2 regions of the Eionea flava genome follow, and region 2 is predicted to be linked to the other one. Evidence: predicted binding sites of a transcription regulator. Region 2 holds the regulator's gene; the other holds the start of a gene.
The links. Region 2 encodes FliA, which starts transcription of late flagellar genes. Its sites were predicted from a motif close to TAAAGTTATNNNNNNNNCGGCCGATANCC; they were not measured.

Region 1: ACZ5O6_RS02020 (DUF5610 domain-containing protein) is a predicted target of FliA. The motif match lies at 9,183-9,211, and genes of this name have one in related genera.

Annotation. Positions count from the first base shown of each region.
Region 1 covers NZ_AP036018.1:440,962-453,751, forward strand. Annotated here, with positions in the region: gene gluQRS (tRNA glutamyl-Q(34) synthetase GluQRS) at 1-531, opposite strand, end outside; gene dksA (RNA polymerase-binding protein DksA) at 736-1,173, opposite strand; gene sfsA (DNA/RNA nuclease SfsA) at 1,452-2,165, shown strand; gene htpX (protease HtpX) at 2,225-3,112, opposite strand; gene ACZ5O6_RS01995 (TfoX/Sxy family protein) at 3,223-3,501, opposite strand; gene ACZ5O6_RS02000 (M15 family metallopeptidase) at 3,680-4,459, shown strand; gene cysE (serine O-acetyltransferase) at 4,493-5,287, shown strand; gene ACZ5O6_RS02010 (hypothetical protein) at 5,386-6,219, shown strand; gene nhaA (Na+/H+ antiporter NhaA) at 6,451-7,632, shown strand; gene ACZ5O6_RS02020 (DUF5610 domain-containing protein) at 7,724-9,142, opposite strand; gene ACZ5O6_RS02025 (LysE family translocator) at 9,323-9,946, shown strand; gene ACZ5O6_RS02030 (Hsp20 family protein) at 10,005-10,490, opposite strand; gene ACZ5O6_RS02035 (aspartate ammonia-lyase) at 10,831-12,252, shown strand; gene ACZ5O6_RS02040 (adenosine kinase) at 12,322-12,790, opposite strand, start outside.
Region 2 covers NZ_AP036018.1:1,458,068-1,470,857, reverse strand. Annotated here, with positions in the region: gene flhB (flagellar biosynthesis protein FlhB) at 1-122, shown strand, start outside; gene flhA (flagellar biosynthesis protein FlhA) at 192-2,390, shown strand; gene ACZ5O6_RS06445 (flagellar biosynthesis protein FlhF) at 2,462-4,093, shown strand; gene ACZ5O6_RS06440 (MinD/ParA family protein) at 4,413-5,252, shown strand; gene ACZ5O6_RS06435 (RNA polymerase sigma factor FliA) at 5,381-6,133, shown strand; gene cheY (chemotaxis response regulator CheY) at 6,228-6,608, shown strand; gene ACZ5O6_RS06425 (protein phosphatase CheZ) at 6,646-7,437, shown strand; gene ACZ5O6_RS06420 (chemotaxis protein CheW) at 7,448-9,685, shown strand; gene ACZ5O6_RS06415 (protein-glutamate methylesterase/protein-glutamine glutaminase) at 9,703-10,878, shown strand; gene ACZ5O6_RS06410 (flagellar motor protein) at 11,189-11,935, shown strand; gene ACZ5O6_RS06405 (flagellar motor protein MotB) at 12,126-12,790, shown strand, end outside.

The sequences.
Region 1 (12,790 bases), 1.0 Mb from region 2:
CCGCAAAATAAAATCGCCGCTCTCTGTTGCTATCGGTTGTTGTTGGTGTCCTTGGAATAGGTCAGTAAATTGCTCACTTTCACACTGTTCAGAGGAAGCTAGCTGGTCAGTCTTTAGTCTTATAGAGTTGTTCTGGGTTTGTTGGTACTTACACTTTTCTGTATTTTCTCTCTTCGCTAAGGTTCGGCAATGGCCGTCATAGATGCCTTGGATCTGCTTTAGGCGCTGTCGATTACAATAGCATGGGTAGGTGTAAGTACTTACTTTTTTAAGGTGTTCTGAATAGCTTGTTTGACGCTGGCTTTGTATCATTAGCTCGCCATCCCAATGTAAGCCGTGAGCGACCAAGCAAGAAAGAATATCTTCTTTGGCGCCTTCGACTGTTCTAGGTGTGTCAATATCTTCGATACGTACCAACCATTGCCCATGATGATGTTTGGCATCTAAATAGCTAGCTAAAGCGGTGACAAGAGAGCCAAAATGTAATGGGCCTGAAGGTGATGGAGCAAAGCGGCCTACATAAGGTGACATGATAGATTCAAGAGCTCCTTAAATACCGATAGAAAGTAGTCAGTGGTATAGCTGTCATCTTGTGGTAATTGGTGTGTTTAGGTGTAGTTTGATATGTAGTTTGTCGTATCTTAGGCTAGAGGTGGTGCTGAGTAAGAAGGTGTTAGCCTAAAACAACAAACGAGCCATAAGGCTCGTTTGAAAGGTTTTCATTATGTCTTTCGCTTAAATGCCGACTTGCTTTTCTTTGATTTCGGCTAGGGTTTTACAATCGACACACTGTGTTGCGGTTGGTCGTGCTTCTAAACGACGTATACCAATCTCAACGCCACATGATTCACAAAAGCCGTAATCATCGGCATCAATTTGCTCAATGGTTTTGTCGATTTTTTTGATGAGTTTACGCTCGCGATCACGAGTGCGTAGTTCAAGGCTGAACTCTTCTTCTTGACTGGCGCGATCAGCAGGGTCTGGAAAGTTAGAGGCTTCATCTTGCATATGGCTTACTGTACGGTCAACCTCTTCCATAAGCTCAGTTTTCCATGCTTGGAGTAGGTTTTTAAAATGCTCTAATTGCTTTTCGTTCATGTATTCTTCGCCCTTCTTCTCCTTGTAGGGCTCAAAACCATGTAACGTTAAGGTATTATCATTATTTGTTGGCATCGCAAATTATCTCTTTAAACGCTATATACTAGGTCTGTGCTTATATACTGCTACAAACTAGACCGCCGGTAATTTGACCGCGCAAACTATCAGATTGTCTGCTAGAGCGCTAGTCATTTTTTGTTAGTTTCCTAATATTAGGGCGGCACTGTAGAAAAACAATGGTGTTTTTAAGGTTGTTTGTCCATGATAAATGGTCTTTTTATAGCCAATAGCTGTATTGCTATAGACATTTAATGGATTACACCGCTGGTGTGATAAAACGCTTTAGAGGATTCATGCACTTTTCACCACCGTTGCAGCCTGCTGTTTTACTTTCTCGCTATAAGCGCTTTTTGGCTGATATAGCATTGCCGGATGGCCAAGTAACAACAATTCACTGCCCTAATACGGGAGCTATGACTCGTTGTATCGTAGAAGGTAGCCCCTGTTGGTATTCTGTATCAGATAATCCTAAGCGAAAATATCCTTTTACCTTGGAAATAGTGACCACGCCAAATAAAGGCCTGGCTTGTATTCACTCGGCGCGCGCTAATGCGCTGGTTGAAGAAGCGTTAGTGAAAGGCGTGATCAGCGAGCTTAAAGACTATGATGCGATTGATCGAGAAGTCAGGTATGGCGATGAAAATAGTCGAGTGGATTTTCTCCTACGTAGTGACCGCCGCGATTTGGTTGACTGCTATGTTGAAGTCAAAAGTGTCACATTAGGAATGGAGGGTGGGCTAGGGTTATTTCCCGATGCGGTGAGTCAGCGTGGCGCGAAGCATTTACGTGAGTTAATGGTAATGGTATCTAGAGGTTACCGTGCGGCGCTCCTCTTTTGTGTGCAGCACACAGGTATTAGTTACGTATCGCCTGCTGACGCTATTGATTCTCATTATGGCACTTTGTTACGAGATGCCGTGCAAGCTGGGGTAGAGGTGTTGGTTTATCGTGCAGAAATTAATCCTGAGCGTATTCAGTTAGCGGCGCCTTTACCATTAATTTTGTAAGTGCCACTCTTTCATAGCATGAAGAGTGGCATGTGTTGCCCTTGCTGCAAGGGTTAACGTTAGTTTACTGTTTGTAGTGCGCGAATACGTTCCTCTAGAGGTGGGTGAGTCATAAATAGTTTGCCCATGCTTTTCTTGAAACCGCTGCTAATACCAAAAGCTTGGAAAGTGTCGGGCATAGAGCTGGGAACTTGTGCTTTCTGTTCGCTAAGTAAGCGGTTGAGTGCGCCAATCATCGATGATTTATCCGCTAAACGTGCACCGGCTTCATCGGCTCTAAACTCCCGGTAGCGTGAAAATTTCATCACAATAATACTAGCGAGCACGGCAAGTACCATTTCAGCCACAAATGTGGCGATATAAAAGCCAATGCCATGGCCGCGTTCGTTTTTTAAAATAACACGGTCAACAAAATGGCCAAATATACGCGCGAAGAACATCACGAAAGTGTTGACCACACCTTGGATTAAGCTCAGTGTGATCATATCGCCATTGGCGACATGACCAATCTCATGTGCCATAACAGCGCGCACTTCATCACGGCTAAAACGTTGTAATAGCCCTTCGCTTACCGCCACCAAGGCTTTGTTTTTATTCCAACCCGTTGCAAAAGCATTAGATTCCGGTGCGGGAAATATGCCAACCTCCGGCATGCCAATGTTGGCTTTTTGGGCAAGTTCAGCCACGGTGTCCACTAACCACTTTTCTTGGGCAGTGCTGGCGTGCTCAATAATACGGGTGCCCGTTGAGCGCTTTGCCATCCATTTAGAGATGAAGAGAGAGATGAGTGATCCACTAAAACCAAAAACAGCACAGAATATTAAAAGGCTTGTCAGGTTGAGTTCGCTACCTTGAAGGTAGTGATCTACGCCAAGTAGATTTAAGGTAATGCTGGCAATAAAGAGTACTGCCAGATTAGTGAGTAAAAAAAGACCGATACGTAACATGCCAAACTACCTATACAAAAAGTGTTTATCAATAAATAACACCAACAATAATGTATCCGATTTATTGAAAATCAATGACAGTAAGGTAAATATGGTAAATTTTGAGTGCCTTAAGTGGGCGTGGCCTCAGCATCGCTTACTTGGTTAAGCAATGCTTCCTTTAAGTGGGGGGCGAGTTTATTCCAGTGCACGTCCATTAATGCACCTTCTAGTGCATAGAGCATAACTTTGGATACGTGGATATTACGTTTTTTGATGCGTAGATAGGTTTCCACCGATCCTACATTCTTTAAGTCTTCGTAACTGTTAATGCCGACGGCGTGTAAAATATTGATAGATGCAGTGCCTAAGTTTTTACGCTCGGCCAAATCGCTTACGTCTTTGCTCATGGTTAATTGATTTATTGTTATTATTTGATGGATGATGCGTAACTTTATGTTTATTGCTAAACCGTGATTGTGATACGCTTTTTATCGTTACTTTATTTTTATTTACATAATAAGTATATATTTGATCATAATGCTAATTGCTGATTTATTCCAGTAAATAAACTGAGATCTTTTTACGATGTCATCACTTTCCTTATCGCACTTACAAATGCTGGGTTGCAATGAAGCGCATTTATCTCCTATTGTTGAACAGGAGAATATTTATGTACATGGTGAGATACTATCAAGTCTTCGGCAATTAACTAAAGATGCGAATGCGGCAGGCTTTGATTTGAAAGTCGCAAGTGGTTTTCGCTCGTTTGAGCGACAGTTGCTGATATGGAATAACAAATGCTCGGGTAATCGAGCAATTATGGACGAGCAAGGTCTCGCACTTGATATAGCAGGCTTATCTACAAAAGAAAAAGTGTATGCTATTTGCCGGTGGTCGGCTTTACCGGGTGCATCCAGACATCATTGGGGCACCGATATTGATATTTATGATGCCAAAGTGATGTCTGAAGATTATCAATTACAGTTACAGCCGTCAGAATATGAGGCGAACGGTTTGTTTTCGCCAATGATGGAATGGCTAGATGTTTACCTGTCTCTACCTTCCAGCCCGCATTTTTTTAAGCCTTATCAGTTGGATAAGGGAGGGATTGCACCAGAGCCTTGGCATCTTAGTTATCAGCCTATTGCTGATCATTATGAGCAGCAGTTATCACTAGAAGTGTTGCATACTTTATTGTCTTCGATTTCTTCCGCGTTAGTTGCTAGTGACGGTCTTTTCGACGATGTTGTTATTGATGATGAAGGTGTATTGTTGTCTTCCGTGTTGGGTCACTATACGTTAGAAGATAAAGTGGCGGTGCTAGAGTATCTTCCTGATCTTTATCGACGTTTTGTTCAACGATAAACCTGATCTCTAAAGTAGGAGCAGTCATTCGGTATGCCAAAAAATACCACGAAAAATAACGTACATGATGTTTGGCTGCAGTTGCGAGAGGAAGCAACGAAAGCGAGCCAGCAGCAACCGCTTATGGCGAGTTATTTTCATGCCAATATACTTAATCACTCAACATTTTCGTCAGCAATTTGTTTTTTCCTGTCGCACCATCTATCAAATGGCGCAGTGTCTTCAATGATGATGCAAGATGTCTTTGCAAAAGCCATGTCAGATGATGACACTATTGAACAATTGATGCAGCAAGATCTTATGGCGCATTACACGCGAGACCCTGCTTGTGATCAATTGATAACGCCTTTTCTTTATTTTAAAGGCTATCATGCGATTCAAAGTTATCGTATTGCTCATTGGTTATGGCAGCAAAAGCGTCGAGTGCTTGCTTATTATATGCAAAGTCGTATTGCAACATTATTTGATGTTGATATTCATCCGGCCGCATCGATTGCGGGTGGCTTAATGGTTGATCACGCAACCGGTGTGGTGATCGGCGAGACCGCCGAGATCAAAGAAAATGTATCGATGTTACATGCGGTTACTTTAGGTGGTAGCGGTGCAATAATGGGTAAGCGGCATCCAACGATAGCGCAGGGTGTGCTACTGAGTGCTGGGGCTAAGTTATTTGGTGGTATTACCATTGGTGCCGGCACAAGTGTTGGCGCGGGAAGTGTTGTGCTGGAAAGTATGCCAGCAAATAGTACGGTGGTTGGAGTGCCTGCGAGAGTGGTGGGGCGTTCGCGATCCTCTATGCCGGCGTTAGAAATGGAGCACAATCGTTGATTACCTAATTTTATCTATTTTGATGAAGGTCTCATAATCTTGAATCAGTGGTTGCTATAGAATGCCGTTATAAGTACTGCTGTAAAAAAGGTATAATTATGTTCGAAAAATACTTCAATATTATCTTTACTGGTGTCATCAGGGACGGTTTTGATGAAGTCAGTGTGAAGCAAAAAGCACAACAAATTTTTAAGATAGATGCTGCAAAAATAGCCACATTATTTAGTGGTAAGGCAACGGTACTGAAAAAAAATGTTGATGCTGTTGCCGCCCAAAAATATCAAAAAGTATTGCATGGCATCGGCATGCAAACGAGAGTACACCCTTGCCAAGTAGCACCGCTTTCAAGTCCCTCGGTTAATCACGTCGATAATATCGCTGAAGAAAAATCTACTGCTATAGACTCCTTGCCGGTGAGCTCTAAGGTTTCTGAAGATGAGCCTTTGCGTGTACTCGCTAGTGACGAGGCGGATGAGCGCATTCGTGATCATCAAGCCTTAACCTCAAAAAATGACGGGCACTCGATGATTGATATTCCCGATTGGGATATTCAGCAGGCGGGTGAATGGTTAACAGAGAGTAAACCGTATGAAGGCAATGAGGTGCCAGCATCTCTAAACAAACCTCTTGAGGGTGTTTCGTTGGCTCCAGTGGCCTCAGACTTATCTGAGCGCGAAGCTGGTAATGCGCTATTAGAAATTTCCGCACCACAGTTTTTAGCCGATAAGCCGATCGATTCCATCACGCTATCTGCGGTAGGCGATGATTTGCTTTCTTCGTCTGAGCAGCGTGTAGAGGCTAAAGCATCCATTAATATTAATCATTTAACCGTTGAAGCTGCAGAGGGTGATCTTCTTTTACCGGAAGAAAAAACCGTGTTCGTTAAAAAAGAGATTGAGACTCATCATCTTAATCTAGAGTCTTCTAGCTAGCGGGTGATCAACATATTTTATAGTGGGGTGATGGGATGCCGTTGAGGTTTGCCATAATACCCCAATCTATAAATGATGATGACGCGTACGTATTTTTACTGTCATGTAAGATGAGTAAAGTGCATTTAATCGGCTATACTGAATAGTAATTTGTGCTAAGTTGATGAGAGCTTAAATGCTTAGTTTTCTGTGAGATGTTTTTTGATAAAACCCTACAAATAAAAGGTGCTTATGCAACATAATAATTATTGGTCTCTTGTTACTCGGTTTTTTAAATCAGAGCCTGCCAGCGGCATTTTATTGATGGCGGCAGCGGTACTAGCAATGATTTGTGCGAATACGTTCTTGTCTACGTATTACGAGCTATTGTTATCGACACCGCTGGAAATACGTGTCGGTACGCTAAGTATCGATAAGCCTTTGCTTCTATGGATTAATGACGGCCTAATGGCCATCTTTTTCTTTCTAGTGGGTTTAGAGTTAAAGCGTGAATTAATGGAAGGGGAGTTATCCGATAAACGAAATATTATTCTCCCTGGGATCGGCGCCATTGGTGGTATGGCTGTTCCAGCTCTGGTGTACTTATACTTTAATTACGATGACCCTATTGCGGCTCAAGGTTGGGCAATACCTGCAGCGACGGATATTGCGTTTGCATTGGGTGTGCTTAGTTTGTTGGGCTCACGTGTACCCGTATCGATCAAAATTTTTCTGACATCATTAGCTATTTTTGACGATATTGGCGCTATTCTTATTATTGCCATTTTTTATACGTCACAAATTTCTTTTACTGCATTAATTGTTGTGGCTTGTTTTGTTCCTATACTGGCGATACTGAACCGGTGCAATGTAGTCTCAAGAATGCCCTATATATTAATTGGTATTGTTATTTGGGTGGCCACCTTAAAGTCGGGCGTACATGCTACGTTGGCTGGTGTGGTGTTAGCGATGTTTATTCCTATGCGCTGCACTAAAAACCCGGATATTTCGCCAGTAACCAGTTTAGAGCATACTTTGCATACGCTAGTGGCGTTCTTTGTTTTACCTGTGTTTGCGTTTGCTAATGCGGGTATTAATTTTAGCGGTATGGGTGCGGACCAGCTCTTTCACGATGTGCCGGTGGGTATTGCGCTGGGTTTATTTGTCGGTAAACAAGTCGGTATTTTTGGTTTATGTTGGTTGTTTATTAAGTTGAACTTAGCTCGTTTGCCAAATGATATGAACTGGGGAAGTTTGTATGGTACATCTGCCCTGTGTGGTATTGGCTTTACCATGAGTTTATTTATCGGCTCACTTGCCTTTGGTGGTGGCGAGAAGTTATTTGATGAGCGTATTGGTATTATTTTAGGTTCGTTGCTGTCGGGTATTTTTGGTTACATTATTCTGAAAAAGTCTTTGCCACAGCAAGCATAAATTAGACGCCATTAGGCAACCACAAAAAAACCGAGTGTAGCGCTATACTAACTCGGTTTTTTTGTGTCTATATTTTTTCGGTAATATTTATCTATAGTTGTGTGGTAGCGCGAGCATCGCTAATCGATTGCCCAAAAGTATAATCGTTATTGTTGGTAATTTGCTGATCAATTTGTTGGGCTAATTGCTCAATCACTTGAGCATAATGTATCTGTTGATAGTTGTCTGGGTTGGTGATGCTTTCTAGTACCTGTTGAGTATATTCCCCGACTTGTTTAAACAGTGCCTGCAGATCTTGTGCGGCAGATTGATTGGGGAGTGTCTCGTTTTGTTTTGATGTGTTTGCATCATAAACCGCTGCGACATGGTAACTTTCTACCTGTGTTAGCTGTAAGGCATAGGCGGTGATCTCGCTACTGTCGTAGTTCATTTCTAATGCTGATTGGTAAGCCGCGCCTACATCGCCACGATAAAACTGCTCAGATAGCGACATCACCTGTGTGAGTAAATCGTTAATAGCAGTGACTTCCTCTTTGTTGAGGTCGCCATCTACCTGAAAGGTAAATTGCTGGTGGCTACTTGATGCCTGAATATCAAGATTATTGGAAGCGCCTTGATACGATGCATTAGATAAGTGAGAAGAGCGGTCAGCGGTAATAGTAATTTCGTCGCCTTCCGCTGTGGTTAAGCTAAATGAGAATTGCTGTTTTTCTGAGTACTCGACAACATGTTCACTGACAGACTGCATTTCGTCTAGTGAGTCCAGCAGCGTAATAAGTTGCGTGTCGGGTTGATCCATCGTTTGTAATAGCGTGTCTATAGGTGATGCAAGAACGTTACTTTCTGATTGCTTTGGTATGTTGTTGGGTGCGTGTTCAGCAGGGGTGTTAGACAGAGTTACTTGATCAGGCGTTGTTGACGTTTCTGCCGCTTCACCTAGGTAGGCTTGTCGTAAGTTGGCGATGCCTTCGACAACCTGATCATAGAGCAAAGAGATAGAATCACTGACAGCGGTATTTAATGAACCATCGTCTGATTCGCTATCTTGGCTAAGTAGTTGTTTTGCTTCATCAAAACCTTGTATAAAGCCTGATAAACCTTGAGTTAATAGTTCGGATAGCACCTCTGAGGATGCGCCTGCAGCCTGTTCATTGGCGACTCGTTGTTCAATAAATTGCAAAATATTACTTGCGCCATCGAGTAATGGCGGCGCCTCTTTTACCTTGTTTACCTGTTCAAGGGATAGGCTAGAATAGCTTTCAAAACTATGGCTAGCACTGTATGTGAGGCTACCTTGTTGGTTTTGCGTATCTTGTGACTGTATGTTGACCGAGTAGGCATAACTGCTGATGGAGCGATATTGCGATTGCAGTGGTTTTTGTGGTGTATGACTGGCTTCTGAGAGTGTCGCCTTTTCGGTTGAGTCTTGCTTTGTTGTATCTGGCTTTGCAGTATCTGCCGTGGATATTGGCGTGTGTGGTAAGCTGGATAAGTGCTGGGTTGGCTGCATGGCGGCTCTCGTTCATACATTCATAGCGTTAATCATATAAGGCTATCGGCCATGGCGAGATTGTCTTGAGGTTTTATTCGTATATTCGTCGGGCATCGCTATTTGATACTTGCGACTAACAACCCTCTTGTGTCATGTATGTTTAGCGATGTTGACGGTTCAATTTTTAGGGAAATATCAATGGATAACTATCTGCTCTTTATTTTAGTGGCCTTTATTACCATTTTAAGCCCCGGCCCGGGGATCTTACTTACGCTCACTAATGCGCTGCGCTATGGCTTTAAGGGCGCCACCGGTAGTATTTTGGGTATCGCTGTGGGAAGTTTTATTGTTGCCGGTGTTTCAGCAACGAGCGTGGGAGTGATCTTAGCAACGTCGACGATGGCTTTTAGTATCATGAAATATATCGGTGCCGCGTATTTAATTTATATGGGGGTCAAATTATGGCGCTCCGCTCCTGTTACGTTCTCCAATCAAGAAGAGGGTAATAAAGCATCTGATATCCGCATGATCAAACAGTTCGTAGCGGGTTTTAGCATGCAGCTCACAAACCCCAAAGCTGTGTTTTTCTTTATGTCGATTTTTCCGCAGTTTATCCAATTGGGGGTGAGCTATTCACAACAGTTTGTCACGCTAGTTGTCAGCTATAGTGTCTTAGTGGTTGCGGTACACATGGTCTACGCATTTCTTGCTAAAAGTATGCGTCACTGGCTATCTTCTGAAAAGGGAGGGCGAGCCGTTAACCGTTGTGGTGGAGGTATTTTTGTTGGCTTTGGTGTGGCATTAGCTTTTGCTAGTCGTTAGTCAACTTTCTATTTGTGATTGGAAGACTGACACAGTGCCAGTCTTCCGCTGTTAATAGTTAAGCTGCATTTTTACTTTTAGTTTCACTATCGTGTGCTATGGCCGCAGATTTTTTATTACCATTAATGGCAATCGATTTTGGTTTCATTGCCTCTGGAATTTCTCTGACTAAGGTAATGTTAAGTAATCCGTCAGCGAGTTGTGCATCGGTCACTTCGACGTGATCTGCTAATGTAAATTTGCGTTCGAATGAGCGTTGGGCAATACCTTGGTGAAGATAGTTACGGTTGCTGTTTCGCTTATCTTCTGCCTGATTACCTCGCACGGTAAGTACTCCATTTTCTGTTTCTATTTCTATATCAGCTTCTTTAAAGCCTGCGACCGCTAGTGTAATGCCATAGCGGTTTTCTTCTATCGCCTCAATATTGTAAGGCGGGTAGCCGCCGGCCGCTTTTTCTGTTTGAAATGCGGCGTCTAAGAGTGATCCAAATCGATCAAAACCAACAGTGGAACGGTAAAGGGGAGTTAAATCTATTCTAGTCATTGTGTATATCCTCATCTTATAAGCAATATCATTAATAGTAATAGGGTTCTCTGGGAGACACCCTGTAAGCAAGTAGAATCGGGCTATCTTGCTTATTTTTCTATTTAAGGTCACTCAATATATTTTCAAGGGGTGATTTCACTTTTTGATTTTACTTTTTGTTTATGTTTCTATTCTTGAAATAGTGATAATCACTTTTTTCAAAGGGTTTTTAGTGATTCGTACTGCTTGGCGTCTCAATTGTTTTGTGAAATTCTGCGTGTGTGTTTTGGCACCATAGATAAGCGCCTATTACAGTAAATTCGACTACCCTTATAAAAACATTTTTTGAGGTTGATATATGTTACCTAATACCAATACCCCATTAACGGGTAGTCGAACAGAGAAGGATTTATTGGGCGAAGCTGATATTCCTAATAATGCGCTTTACGGTATTCAAACTTGGCGTGCAACACAAAACTTTACACTAACCGGTGTGCCTCTTAATCATTTTCCTAAATTTGTGCGTGCATTAGCTATGGTGAAAATGGCTGCCGCAAAAGCGAACGCGGAGTTGGGCAACTTGGCCGAAAAAAAAGCAGAGGTCATTCTTCGCGCTTGCCAAGATATTATGGATGATAAGCATCATGATGCGTTTATTGTCGATATGATTCAAGGCGGTGCAGGCACGTCAACTAATATGAATGCCAATGAGGTGATTGCCAATATTGCTTTGCAATATATGGGTGAGCCATTAGGGAATTACAACGCGTTACACCCGAATAATGATGTCAATTTATCCCAATCAACTAACGATGCTTACCCTACAGCGGTACGGTTGGGTATTTTGCTAAGCCATGACGAGTTAGTTGATGCGCTCAAATCATTAAAGAGCGCTTTTTCTCATAAAGCGGAAACGTTTACAGACGTGATTAAAATGGGACGCACACAATTACAAGATGCTGTGCCTATGACTTTAGGACAAGAGTTTGCTTCATGGGCCACTAACCTTGAAGAAGATGTATTGTTGATTTCGAGTCTCTCGGAAAAAATGCTAGAGATCAATTTAGGTGGTACAGCTATTGGTACAGGTATTAATGCGGATCCCCGTTATGGTAAAAAAGCTATTGCAGAATTGGCGACTATTTCGGGCTTTAAGTTTACGCAAGCTGCTGATCTGGTCGAAGCCAGTTCTGACATGGGGGCTTTTGTTTTATTCTCGAGTGCATTAAAACGATTAGCGCTTAAGTTATCAAAAATATCGAATGACTTACGTTTATTAAGTATGGGGCCACGCGCGGGCTTACATGAAATTAACTTGCCGCCGCAGCAGCCCGGGAGCTCAATTATGCCGGGTAAAATTAATCCGGTTATCCCTGAGGCGATGAGCCAAGTAGCGTATCAAGTCGTTGGTAGCGATGTCACTATTAGTATGGCTGCAGAAGCGGGGCAGTTACAGCTCAATGCAATGGAGCCATTAATTACTTATCACTTGTTAGAATCGATACGGTTAATGACCCGTGCGATGACAATGTTAGAGCATCGTTGTGTTAACGGTATCACTGCTAATGCTGAACATTGCCGCAGTATGGTAGAAAATAGTATCGGTATTATTACCGCATTAAATCCCTTTATCGGTTACGAAAATTCATCCCGTATTGCGAAGCAAGCGTTAGCCGAGAATAAAAGCATTGTTGATTTGGTTGAAAGTGAAGGGCTGCTTAAACGAGAGCAGCTCGATGTGATTCTTAATCCAAAAAATATGTTTGTTGAGCAAGAGTGATAACGAAGACAATAAATAAGTCATCGTCCTACTCGTTTTTAAATGAGCAGGGCGATGCTTGTTGGTCAGCTATCCTAAAATGCGCTGCAATACGTCTCTATGCTGTTCTGGTTTTAAACGCGGCCCATATTGGCTAACGACTTGAGCAGACGCTGCGCTTGCTAACTCTCCCGCTTGTGTATAGTTATAACCATTGGTGATGGCATACAAAAATGCACCCGCGAACATATCGCCAGCACCATTGGAGTCTACGGCGGTTACTTCGTTAGCGGCAATTTTAATTAAAGAGCTTCCGTCGTAAATGAGTGCGCCTTGATCGCCCAAAGTAATGGCAAATTCGTTGGCGTATACTTTAAGAGCCTCTATGGCATCAGCGAGCGTTTCGGTTTGTGTAAAACCTAATGCTTCGTCTTGGTTGCAAAAGAGTAGATCTACTTTTGTTCCGATCATTTCCTTTAAGCCATCGGCGAAAAATTGCACCATGGCAGGATCAGATAACGTAAATGCGGTTTTAATACCGTTTACTTGCGCTTGTTTA
Region 2 (12,790 bases):
ATGTCGCAGTTGCTAAAGTATTAGCTTACGTCTTTCAGTTACGTAATTTTAAACGTGGCCTTGCTCAGCGACCTTCATTCCCGTATTCGGTCGATGTTCCTGACGACTTATATTTTGATTAATGCCTAATAAGGCACGCTTTTTGCGATAACAGAGGTAATCATTAATAAGAGTCAATAAAGCGACACTCCATGCAATTACCTTCTTTTAGTCAGATTTCCTTTCCAGATCGTCAAACAGCGATCAATAATGTACGCAATGCCAGTGCCGGCAATTTTGGTATTCCACTGGCTTTGCTCACATTAATGGGCATGATGATGTTGCCATTGCCTGCCTTCTTATTGGATGTGTTTTTTTCGTTCAATATCGCCTTATCTATTGTTGTTTTATTGGTGGGTGTTTATGCCTTACGCCCACTTGATTTTGCAGTATTCCCAACCATTCTTTTACTCGCAACACTATTACGCTTAGCGCTTAATGTTGCCTCGACCCGTGTGGTATTAATGGAAGGGCACAACGGCGGTGATGCGGCAGGTAAAGTTATTCAAGCCTTTGGTGAAGTCGTTATTGGCGGTAATTATGCCGTGGGTTTAGTCATTTTCCTGATCCTAATTATTATTAATTTTGTTGTAGTGACTAAAGGTGCCGGGCGGATTTCAGAGGTGAGCGCACGTTTTACATTAGATGCGATGCCGGGCAAGCAAATGGCGATTGATGCAGATTTAAATGCAGGCATTATTGACCAAGATGAAGCCAAGCAACGTCGCCAAGATGTTTCTAGCGAGGCAGATTTTTATGGTGCGATGGATGGTGCGAGTAAGTTTGTACGTGGTGATGCCATAGCGGGTATTTTAATTCTCGTGATTAATATAATTGGCGGTTTAGCTATTGGCATGATGCAGCATCAATTAGAGTTTGATGATGCCGTAGAGAAATACATTTTGTTAACCATTGGTGATGGCCTCGTCGCACAAATCCCGTCCTTATTGTTATCGGTATCTGCCGCCATTATGGTGACACGGGTTAACAGCGCAGAAGATATGCGTGCGCAAATTATGCGTCAAATGTTTGATACACCTAAAGCACTGGGTATCTCATCAGGCATACTTTTTTTAATGGGTATTATTCCCGGTATGCCACACGTGGCGTTTCTTGGTTTATCTGTGGCTTGTGCCGGTTTAGCATTTTTAATCCATCGTCGTAACCAACAAGGGATGGTTGAAGAAGTAGCCGTACCGGCAGGCGCTGGACAAAATCCAACAGCACAAGCAATGCCAACTTCAGGCGCTTTGCCTGCGAGCCATCAACCGGTTATTGAAGGTAAAACGGAGTCTGCCGAAATTACTTGGGATGATGTTATGCCAATAGACATTATTGGTTTAGAGGTGGGTTATCGCTTAATTCCTCTTGTTGATAAATCCCAAGGCGGCGAGCTGTTGGGACGTATTAAAGGTGTACGAAAAAAGCTGTCTCAAGATGTTGGTTTTCTTATTCCCTCGGTACATATTAGAGATAATTTAGATTTATTACCCAACCAATATCGCATTACTCTGATGGGTGTGAATTTGGGTGAAGCCGAAGTATTTCTCGATAAAGACCTAGCGATTAATCCTGGGCAAGTGTTTGGATCCATCGATGGACAGGTCACCACAGATCCCGCGTTTGGCTTAGAAGCCGTGTGGGTAGACTCTCAGCATAAAGATAAAGCGCAAACACTAGGTTATACCGTGGTGGATGTTAGTACGGTGATTGCAACGCACCTTAATCAGATTATGCAAAAACACAGCGATGAAATGCTAGGCCATGAAGATGTACAACAGCTACTGGATAATTTGGCGAAAAGCTCGCCAAAATTAGTTGAAGAGCTAACGCCCACCACCGTTTCAATTAATATTTTGCGTAAAGTGTTACAAAACTTACTCCGTGAAAAAGTATCGATTCGTGATTTTAGAAGTATTGCCGAAGCGATTACTGGCTTTGGTCCGTCGCAAAGTGCCGATATATTAACTGCCGCTTGTCGACAATTATTGTCGCGACAGATTGTTCAAAATATTGTCGGGAATACAAATGAGCTACCTGTTATGACATTAGATCCCGGCTTGGAACAGTTATTGCTGAAGTCTATAGAGCAAGCACAAAATTCTGGCGCTGATGAAGGCGCTTTTATTGAACCTACGATGGCAGAGAGGTTACAACAATCATTGATGGAAACAGCGAGTAAGCTAGAAATGGAAGGGAAACCAGTAATACTGTTAGTTGCAGCTCCAGTGCGATTAACTTTAGCGAAATTTACTCGTTTATTTATCCCTGATATGCATGTTCTCGCTTTTAATGAAGTACCCGATAACAAACAATTAGTGATAGAAGCATCAATTGGTGTTGATAACTAAGTTGATAGTAAGTAGAGCTAATGGTTGTGTTAACGCATCGCTACAATGCTGCGATAGAGAGGAATAATATTATGCAAGCTAAACGTTTTATTGCCGCTGACATGCGCCGCGCACTGGATATGGTTAAAGAAGAATACGGTGAAGACGCAATGATTATATCAACCGAGCGCACAGCGAAAGGTGTTGAGCTGGTTGCGACGGGTGACGCTGCTTTAGACCAGTTGCAGTCGACTATTTCAGCACCCGCTTCAATGGTTTCACCTAAACAGCAAAAAGTGGAGAATGCCGCTGCAGGTTATTCTGCTGATTTTCAATCGGTTTCACCGCATACCATGCCTCAGGCCGAACAGTTTTCAGCACGTTCGCCAATGCCTAATCCATCGTTTAGCGCGCAGAATAATATAGAACCTAATGATATAGGCTTGGCTTCAGGAAAAACAAAACAACAACTAGCCGATGAATTGGAGCAGGCTAATCGTAAGATGCAAGCCGCTAAGCAGGCAAGCTCAATGACCCTAGAAACATGGGCCGATAAAGAGTATGCGCAGCAGCAAGCTAGACAAGCGTCAGTACAGCAGAATCATGCGCAGCTTAACACGACGCAAGCGGTTGCCAGAGAAACTACCGAGAACATAGATGACGAAAATGTATCGACCGTTAAGAATGTTCATCGAAAAAATAATATGTCATCAGAAAGAGATTATCCTTCCTACGATCAAGACATTAGACAACTCCATGACGAAATTGCCGAAATGCGCGATACCATAGAAATGCAATTACTTCATATGTCACACCTGCAAGAGTCTAATGCCCGCCAATTTAATGACATTAATATTGACAATAAAACAGAGAATACATCCACACAGCAAAGCCACCATGCGCCTAATGGTTTGAAAAAAATAAAAACGCAGCTCGATTTTTTAGCATTACCTAAAGCTGCAAACGATAAAGTTCTGCACGCGCTTGAACAAAAAACAATCCCCAATGCGAAGCCGTCGTTAATGTGGACACACGTGTTAACACAAGTAGCCAGAAAAATTGCTTGTGATACGACAGACCCTGTGTCACAAGGGGGGATTTATGCTTTTTTAGGCACAACCGGTGTAGGAAAAACCACGACGATAGCTAAATTGGCAGCACGTTATGTTATGGAAAATGGTGCTGATGATGTGGTCTTAATTACGACTGACCAGCATCGAATAGCCGCACATAATCAACTGACATCTTTAGCAAAAGTACTGAATGTACGTGTTGAAATTATTGATGAACTAACCTCGTTACCACATTATTTAAGACAACTTGAAGACTATGATTTAGTTCTTATTGACACTCCAGGAATGGGGCATGCGGACCCTTTATTAAAACCTCACTTGTCTGTGCTTGCCGAATGCGAAGCTGTACAGAATGTACTGGTTATTCCCGCTAATAATCAATATCAAATGATGAAAGCTTCTCTGCATAGCTATGGGGTTAGCAATATTGATTATTGCGTTATGAGTAAGCTCGATGAGTGTGCCACGCTCAGTGACGCGACAGGCATACTTATTGAGCATGACTTACCACTGGCGTACATCACCGATGGGCAGTCAGTGCCAGAAGATATTGCCATCTTAAAAGCCGGAGAGTTTGTCTCTCGTGCTGTTAATTTATTGAAAACACAGAGAAAAAATAGCATAGCCGAACATTCTCTGTCGGCTCAATAATACGTAAATCAGTTTATTCATAACGCGATGAGCGATATTTAAGAAAGCAACTATACTTTACTCGAGGCCTTTGCACGGAAGAGAATTTTGTTCTCAGGCACCAAAAGTAGGCGCCTTTAAGCGAGGCGAAAACGCACGGAATGAGGGAGTTTATGTTTGCTACCGTCAGGCGGCACCGAGGTAAATGACCGATTGAGTACGTTTTCCCTCGGTACCCCCTTGCGGGGTAAACACCGCATGAGGACAAAATGCTTTTCGTGCAAAGGCCTCATATTTTATTTGCAGTTAGCATCTCCACTATATAGGAGCAACATAGCCCATGAGTCATCCAGTCCAAGTCATTGCCGTAACGGGTGGTAAAGGTGGTGTCGGTAAGAGCAATATCTCTGTCAATTTGAGCCTTGCACTTGCCGCGATGAGCCGACGTGTTGTTCTTATGGATGCAGATTTAGGCTTGGCTAATATTGATATTCTTTTAGGGATTCGTGCAGAAAAAACCATTGCTGATGTATTGTCAGGTGAATGTGATTTACGCGATATTTTAATTAGAGGGCCGGGTGGTATTCGTATTGTTCCAGCCGCTTCTGGCGTTCAGCATATGGCGTCACTCAATGCACAGCAACATGGCGCGATGATTCAAGCCTTTAGTGATTTAGAAGATCAGCTCGATGTCTTGGTCATTGACACCGCAGCAGGTATATCCGATACCGTCGTGAGTTTTGTTCGTGCTGCGCAAGAAGTGCTAGTGGTTGTTTGTGATGAACCGTCATCTATTACGGATGCTTACGCATTAATTAAGCTATTAAATAAAGAGTACGGTTTAGTGCGCTTTAGAGTTATTGCAAATATGGTAGGTTCACCAAAAGAAGGGCATAACTTATTTATTAAATTAAGTGGCGTTTGTGAGCGTTTTCTTGATGTTACGATGCAATATGTTGGGGCAGTGCCATTTGATGAAAATGTTCGCAAAGCGGTACAACGTCAAAAGCCTGTGCTTGAAATGTTCCCACAAGCCAAAGCATCCCAAGCTTATCGGCAACTTGCCAGTAAAGTGGATGAATGGCCAATCTTATCATCGCCTCGTGGTCATTTAGAATTTTTTGTCGAGAGTCTATTGGCCTCTTCGGTCACTCAATCATCGCATGCGGCACCTCACTAAGCGCATGCGGCATTTTCTCACTCGCACATGTTATCTCATTAATCGTCATTACATAATGACACCGAGTGACCTTAATCAACCACATACACTGCAAAACAAAATAACCCAAGTAATAAGAGTTGGTAGTAATGATGACTTCTGAGGGTATTGGTTTGTACGAGCAAGCCCACCAAACAGCGCAAGTCGCTACAGCGGTAGATATTCGTGTTGAAGACTACGCTGATCTTGTTAAGCGTATTGCACAGCATATGGCGGCAAAAATGCCGGCTAGTGTTCAAGTCGATGATCTTATTCAGTCAGGAATGATAGGTTTATTAGAAGCTGCTAAAAAATACGATAATTCAAAGGGCGCTAGCTTTGAAACCTATGCCGGCATCCGTATTAGAGGCGCTATTGTTGATGAAATTCGCAAAGGCGATTGGGTGCCTCGTTCCGTTCATCGTAATAGTCGCCGTATTAGCGAGACTATTCATCAATTAGAAGCCCGTCTTGGTCGTGACCCCAAAGATGCCGAAGTGGCAGAATCAATGGGTGTTGGTATCGAAGAATATTATGCAATGTCCCACGATGCATTATCAGGCCATTTATTTAGTATTGATGAGTCCTTTGAAACGGAAGAATTGTCGGTTAAGCATGAATCGGCCAGTTTTATAGAACCCGATAAGCAAGTACAGCAACAGGTATTACAGTCTTCATTAGCGAAAGCAATTGAACACTTGCCGGAACGCGAAAAATTAGTGCTATCACTTTATTACGATCAAGAACTTAATTTAAAAGAAATCGGTCAAATTTTAGACGTTAGTGAGTCGCGTATCAGCCAAATTCATAGCCAAGCGGCATTGAGACTGCGTTCGAAGCTAAAAGATTGGCAATCTCTTTAATTACATCGCTTATTTTAAGCAATTCACTGGCTACATCAGAATCAACGTCTAGACTATATATAGAAAGCGTTTCAACGGGTATGCGGAGGTTACATTGGACAAGAATATGAAAATACTCATCGTAGATGATTTTTCCACCATGAGAAGAATTATTAAAAACTTATTGAGAGATTTGGGTTTTACCAACACTCAAGAAGCGGATGATGGTTTGACCGCCTTGCCTATGCTCAAGGGAGGGGACTTTGACTTTCTTGTGACTGACTGGAATATGCCAGGCATGACTGGTATCGAACTGTTAAAAGAAGTGCGTGCCGACGATAAGTTAGCCAACTTACCCACGTTGATGGTTACGGCAGAAGCAAAAAAAGATCAGATTGTTGAGGCTGCGCAAGCGGGCGTTAATGGGTATGTGGTTAAACCATTTACGGCTCAGGCCTTAAAAGAAAAAATAGAGAAAATTTTTGATCGTGTATAACACGTGTATCACTATTAATTGAACAAGAAGGTTAGTAATGACAAATCAATTAAGTACGCCTGATACAACGCCAGACATGATTGAAGAGCTTCGTGAGTGTGCAGCCTTGCTCACTGAAAAGCTTCAAGGCGATAAATACGATGAAGCCTCAGCATTGATTGAAAAAGTGACACAATGCCGCGATCAACATATTTTTCAGTCGATCGGTAAGTTAACAAGAGGCTTACACAACGCGATTGTTAATTTTAATGTTGATGGAGGAAAAGAAGGGGGTTCCAATGTCGAAGATTGTGAATTCCATGATGCCTCTAACCGACTGAATTATGTGATTGAGTTAACGCAAAATGCGGCAGAAAAAACAATGGATATGGTTGAGGAAGCGGCTCCCATGTCTTTAGGCTTGGCTCAAGAAGCGGCCTTATTAAAACAGGAATGGGCGCGTTTACGTCAACGAGAAATGAGCCCTGATGAATTTCGTGATTTTTATTCTCGTTTAGATAATTTTTTTGATGTAACCGAGAGCAGTACAACTAAGCTTAACGAAAATTTACAAAATATTATTCTTGAACAAGGTTTTCAAGATCTAACAGGGCAGGTACTCAAACGTGTTATTAGTCTTATTAGTGATGTTGAGAATAATTTAGTATCACTGGTGCGTATAGCCGGGCAAGTGGAATCTGTGGTCGGCATTAAACCTGAAGATGTGAAAGAACAAGCAAAAGAAAAAAATATAAAAGGGGAAGGGCCTCAAGTGAAGGCTGCAGAAAGAGAAGATGTTGTTAACGGTCAAGATGAAGTAGACGATTTATTATCCAGTTTAGGTTTTTAAGGAGAACTCAATGAGTTTTGCTGATGATGAAGAAATACTCCAGGACTTCCTTGTTGAAGCCGGAGAAATTTTAGAACAACTGTCGGAGCAGCTAGTTGATCTAGAGCAACGCCCTGATGATAAAGATCTGTTGAATGCCATTTTTAGAGGGTTTCACACCGTAAAAGGGGGCGCAGGGTTTTTACAGCTCGATACGATGGTTGAATGTTGTCATGTCACCGAAAACCTATTTGATATTTTACGTAATGGTCAGCGTGAAGTTACTTCAGAATTAATGGATGTTGTGCTGCAAGCACTTGATGCGGTTAATTTACAATTTGAGGCGATTCAGCAACGCCAAGATCCAGAAGCGGCTGATCCAGAATTGATTGCAATGTTAGGACGTTTGGTTGCTGGAGAAGACATTTCTGGCAACTCTGAAGATGAAGCACCTGTTGAAGAGGTATCAGAAGAAGCACCCGCTGAAGTAGAAAGCACCACAGAGAGCACTCCTGCGCCGGGTGACGACATTACAGATGGTGAATTTGAACAGCTCGTTGATGCCGTTAGTGAACCAGAAGAAAACACACAGGATTCAACCACAACAGATACTGCTCCAGCAGTCACAGTTGGTGATTCAGATAGCAATGAAATTACCGATGATGAATTTGAAAATTTACTGGATCAATTGCACGGTAAAGGTAAAGGGCCTAGTGCTGGAGAGTCAGCCGTTGCAATATCTACAACCGACACAGCAGAGACTAAAGCACCTGAAACTAAATCAAATGCTCCTGCAAGTAATGCATCAGGAAATAGTGAATTAATTAACGATGATGAGTTTGAAGCATTACTTGATGAATTGCATGGTAAAGGCAAAGGGCCAAGTAAAGATGTCCCCGCAACGCCTGATAAACCCGCAATAGAACAAGTAGCAGAACAGCCTGTTGCAGAAAAACCGGCTACGACATCTGCAACCGAGAACAAACCAGCGCCACCTGCGGCAGCTAAACCGCCAGTTAAAAAAGCAGCACCAGCGCCCAAACCTGCCGCGAAAAAAGCACCTAGTAAAGATGCTCCTGCAACACCTGCACCGGCAGCAGAAACAACGGTTCGAGTGGATACTCAGCGCCTAGACGATATTATGAATATGGTCGGCGAATTAGTATTAGTGCGTAACCGCTTAGTACGACTAGGTGACAAAAGTGTCGACGAAGCTTTAGGTAAAGCGGTTGCTAATCTCGATGTGGTCACGGCAGACCTTCAAACGTCTGTAATGAAAACACGGATGCAGCCGATTAAGAAAGTCTTTGGTCGTTTTCCGCGGGTTGTTCGTGATTTAGCGCGCAATCTCAAAAAAGAAATTAATTTAGAACTCGTGGGTGAAGAAACTGATTTAGATAAAAATTTAGTTGAGGCACTTGCTGACCCCTTAGTTCACTTGGTCAGAAATTCCGTCGACCACGGTATTGAAGCACCAGATGTACGTGTAAGCAATGGAAAAGATAAAGTAGGTAAAGTGATTCTTGCTGCACAGCAAGAGGGCGATCACATCTTATTATCGATCACCGACGATGGTGGCGGTATGGATGCTGAAAAATTACGGGGTATTGCCGTCAGCAAAGGATTAATGGATAACGATGCCGCACAACGTCTATCAGATACTGAAGCCTTTAATCTTATCTTTGCTCCTGGTTTCTCAACCAAAACGGAAATTTCTGATGTGTCAGGCCGTGGTGTGGGCATGGATGTGGTGAAAACTAAAATCATGCAGCTCAATGGCTCGATAGAAATCGAATCCGAAATGGGTAAAGGCACTAAAATTTTGATTAAAGTGCCGCTGACATTGGCGATTATGCCAACCTTGATGATCATGTTAGGTGCGCAAGCTTTTGCTCTTCCTCTAGTAAGTGTGAATGAAATATTCCACATGAACTTAGAGAAAGTTAATATGGTTGATGGACAAGAGTGTGTGTCTATTCGTGATCAAGCTATCCCATTATTTTATTTGAAAAACTGGTTAGTGAATGGGCCGGCTAATCAAGAAAAACCTAAAGAAGCACATGTTGTGATCGTAACCGTAGGTACTCAGCGTGTAGGCTTTGTTGTTGATCAACTTATCGGTCAAGAAGAAGTGGTGATTAAACCACTAGGAAAAATGCTAAATGGAACACCCGGTATGGCCGGTGCGACAATTACTGGTGACGGAACTATTGCTTTAATTCTTGATGTGCCCAGTATGCTTCAACGCTATGCTGCGAACGCTAACTAGTACCAAGCAGCGATACGATGCCAATTACTGTTCTTATTGTTGATGATTCAAGTTTTTTTCAACGAGTGTTAAAAGAGATTATCAGCGAAAATACATCGTTTAATGTCGTAGGTGTGGCGAGTAATGGTCAAGAAGCGATTGAGAAAGTAAAATCGTTACAGCCTGATGTTGTCACCATGGATTATGAAATGCCAATGATGGATGGTGTGACTGCCGTTCGAGAAATTATGGCATCTAACCCTTTGCCTATTCTTATGTTATCTTCGATGACGTTTTCCGGTGCAAAAATTACTATCGATGCCTTAGAAGCTGGTGCCGCCGATTTTATGACGAAAAACTTTGCTGAAATATCGGGCAAAGGCGCGGCAATTAAAAAACGACTCTACGATATACTCACTGCGCTTAGCCAAAGTAAAACACTGGTTAAAAATAGTAAAGAAGGCGTATCGAACGCCAAAAAATCTCCTACTACAGCAACATTATTACGGGATAATAACGCCAGTGGCATTAGCTGTTCTGTTGTTTCTTCCCCTAAAGCATCGCCAGCCAATCAACGACAATCGGTAGAGGAACAAAAAAGTACAGTAGCCGAGGCTACTTATTGCTTACCCAATGATAGGACGTTAGCAAAAACGATTAAGCTGGTCGCTATTGGTGCCTCTACAGGAGGGCCAGCAGCCTTAACCGAACTACTTAAACCAATACCCGCTAATTTTCGCTTACCCATTCTGATTATTCAGCATATGCCAGAGAATTTTACTTTGGCATTTTCTCAACGCTTAAAAAAACAGTGTAATATTGAAGTCAAAGAAGCCGAAGATGGGGATTATATTCAACCAGGGCGAGCCTTATTAGCGCCTGGAGGTAAGCAAATGATCGTCGATAAAAATAATAAAAATAGAGTCAAAGTCACTGATTCAACAACGGATATTCACTATAAACCTTGTATTGATATTAGTTTTGCCTCTATTTCTAATAGCTACAATGATACGGTGTTAGGTATTATTTTAACGGGAATGGGCAGCGATGGTTGTGATGGTGCGCGTTTATTAAAACAAAAAAAATCAACGATTTGGACTCAATCAGAAGATAGCTGTGTTGTTTATGGTATGCCAATGGCAGTAGATAAAGCTCAGTTATCAAGCGCTTCGCTTAATATTTATGATATGGCGGATTGTTTAAAAAAATTCTAAATTCTAACCTGTTCTTTTTTTAAAAATTACCTATTCTATATCCTCACCCATATCGTTGCGAAATAGGTGTTTTGTACTATCTTTAAAGTAACCCGTGGTGCATTCTGAAATGCCGAACAAAAAAGCAGGTTATTTCTTCAGCAACACGCTGTAAATATATCCTATAAGCTTCGTGGCAGCTTCCCTGCTGCCAAGAGTTGCTGAAGAAATAACCTGCTTTTTTGTTCTATGAATGCAATTTTCACTGCGGATTTTAAAGTACGTTCAGGCAATACCTCATGAGTCCACACGAGAATTCTTAGAGATTCCAATGAAATTAGACTTGCTTACTGTTCTTGGTATTTTAATCGCATTTTCTGCCTTGCTGGGCGGCAATTTTTTAGAGGGTGGTGCTTGGCAACAGCTATTGAATGGCCCTGCAGCACTGATTGTATTTGGTGGCACCATTGGCGCAGCTATTTTACAAACGCCACGTACAACATTACATCGATCACTCGCATTATCTCGATGGATTTTTTTAACGCCTACGATCGACTATAAAGCAACGATTAAAAAAATTGCTTCATGGTCAACGATTACACGACGAAAAGGGTTGTTAGGCTTAGAAGATCAAATTGCCAAAGAAAAAGACCCCTACATTCAAAAAGCGCTTAAATTATTAATCGACGAAGGCTCTCCTCAAACATTGCGTCGTGTGTTGGAAGCCGATCTGATTTTATCAGAGCAAAGAGATCATGATGCCGTTAAGTTCTACACTAGCATGGGCGGCTATGCTCCAACTATTGGTATTATTGGTGCCGTAATGGGGCTTATTTACGTGATGAGAAATCTCGACGATCCATCACAACTAGGGGCAGGTATTGCTGTTGCTTTTATTGCCACCATTTATGGCGTTGCGTTGGCAAATTTATTGTTACTTCCGATTGCTAATAAATTAACCACCTATGTTAATGAACGTTCTCACCTTAAGGAGCTGATTATTGAAGGCGCTATTTATGTGGCTGATGGAGAAAATCCGCGTTCAATTACTTTAAAACTTGATGGCTTTGTTAGATAGCGAGACCTTTGCAGGGAAGATGATTTCGCTTTCAGGCACCAAAAGTAGGCGCTTTTAAGCGAGGCAAAAATGAGTTTATGCATGATAAATGACCGATTGAGTAGATTTTTCCTCGGTACCCCCTTGTGGGGTAAACACCGCATGAGAGTGAAATGGCTTTCGTGCAAACTCGTGCAAAGGTCTCATCGCTATGCTTAAGAGAAAGCCAGTAGATATGCAGATTAATCACGAGCGTTGGTTAGTTTCGTATGCTGATTTTGTTACGCTATTGTTTGCTTTTTTTGTTGTTATGTATTCGGTATCTCAGGTTAATGAAGAGAAATACGAAGAGCTTTCTGATACGTTAAATGAATTGTTTTCACAACAAGAACAGCAATTCACTGGCGGAGAAAATTTCGAAGAAAAGCGCGTACTCTCTTTGCCGGCTATTGAAGCCGATATTGATAAAAAGTTAGCTCAACTTATTGAGCAAGGCGCAATTACTGTAACGAGTAATGATCAGTGGCTACAGGTTTCTTTAAATAACGCAATCTTATTTGAACCCGGCAGTGTAAAGCCAAGTCAGCAAGCAAGTACGATTATGGCGGATATTGCCGACGTTTTACGTGATACGAAAAACCCTATTAACGTCGAAGGCTTTACCGATAATGTTGCCATCCAAACCGAACAGTTTCCAAGTAATTGGCAATTGTCGGCAGCCAGAGCCGCGGCTATTGTGCAGCTGTTAGTGAGTGGTGGCGTGTCTCCTGAGCAATTGTCTGCGATTGGTTACGGTGAATTTAAACCCATTGCTGATAACACAACGGCGACAGGGCGAGCACAAAATCGTCGAGTCTCGTTGATGATCAGCAAATA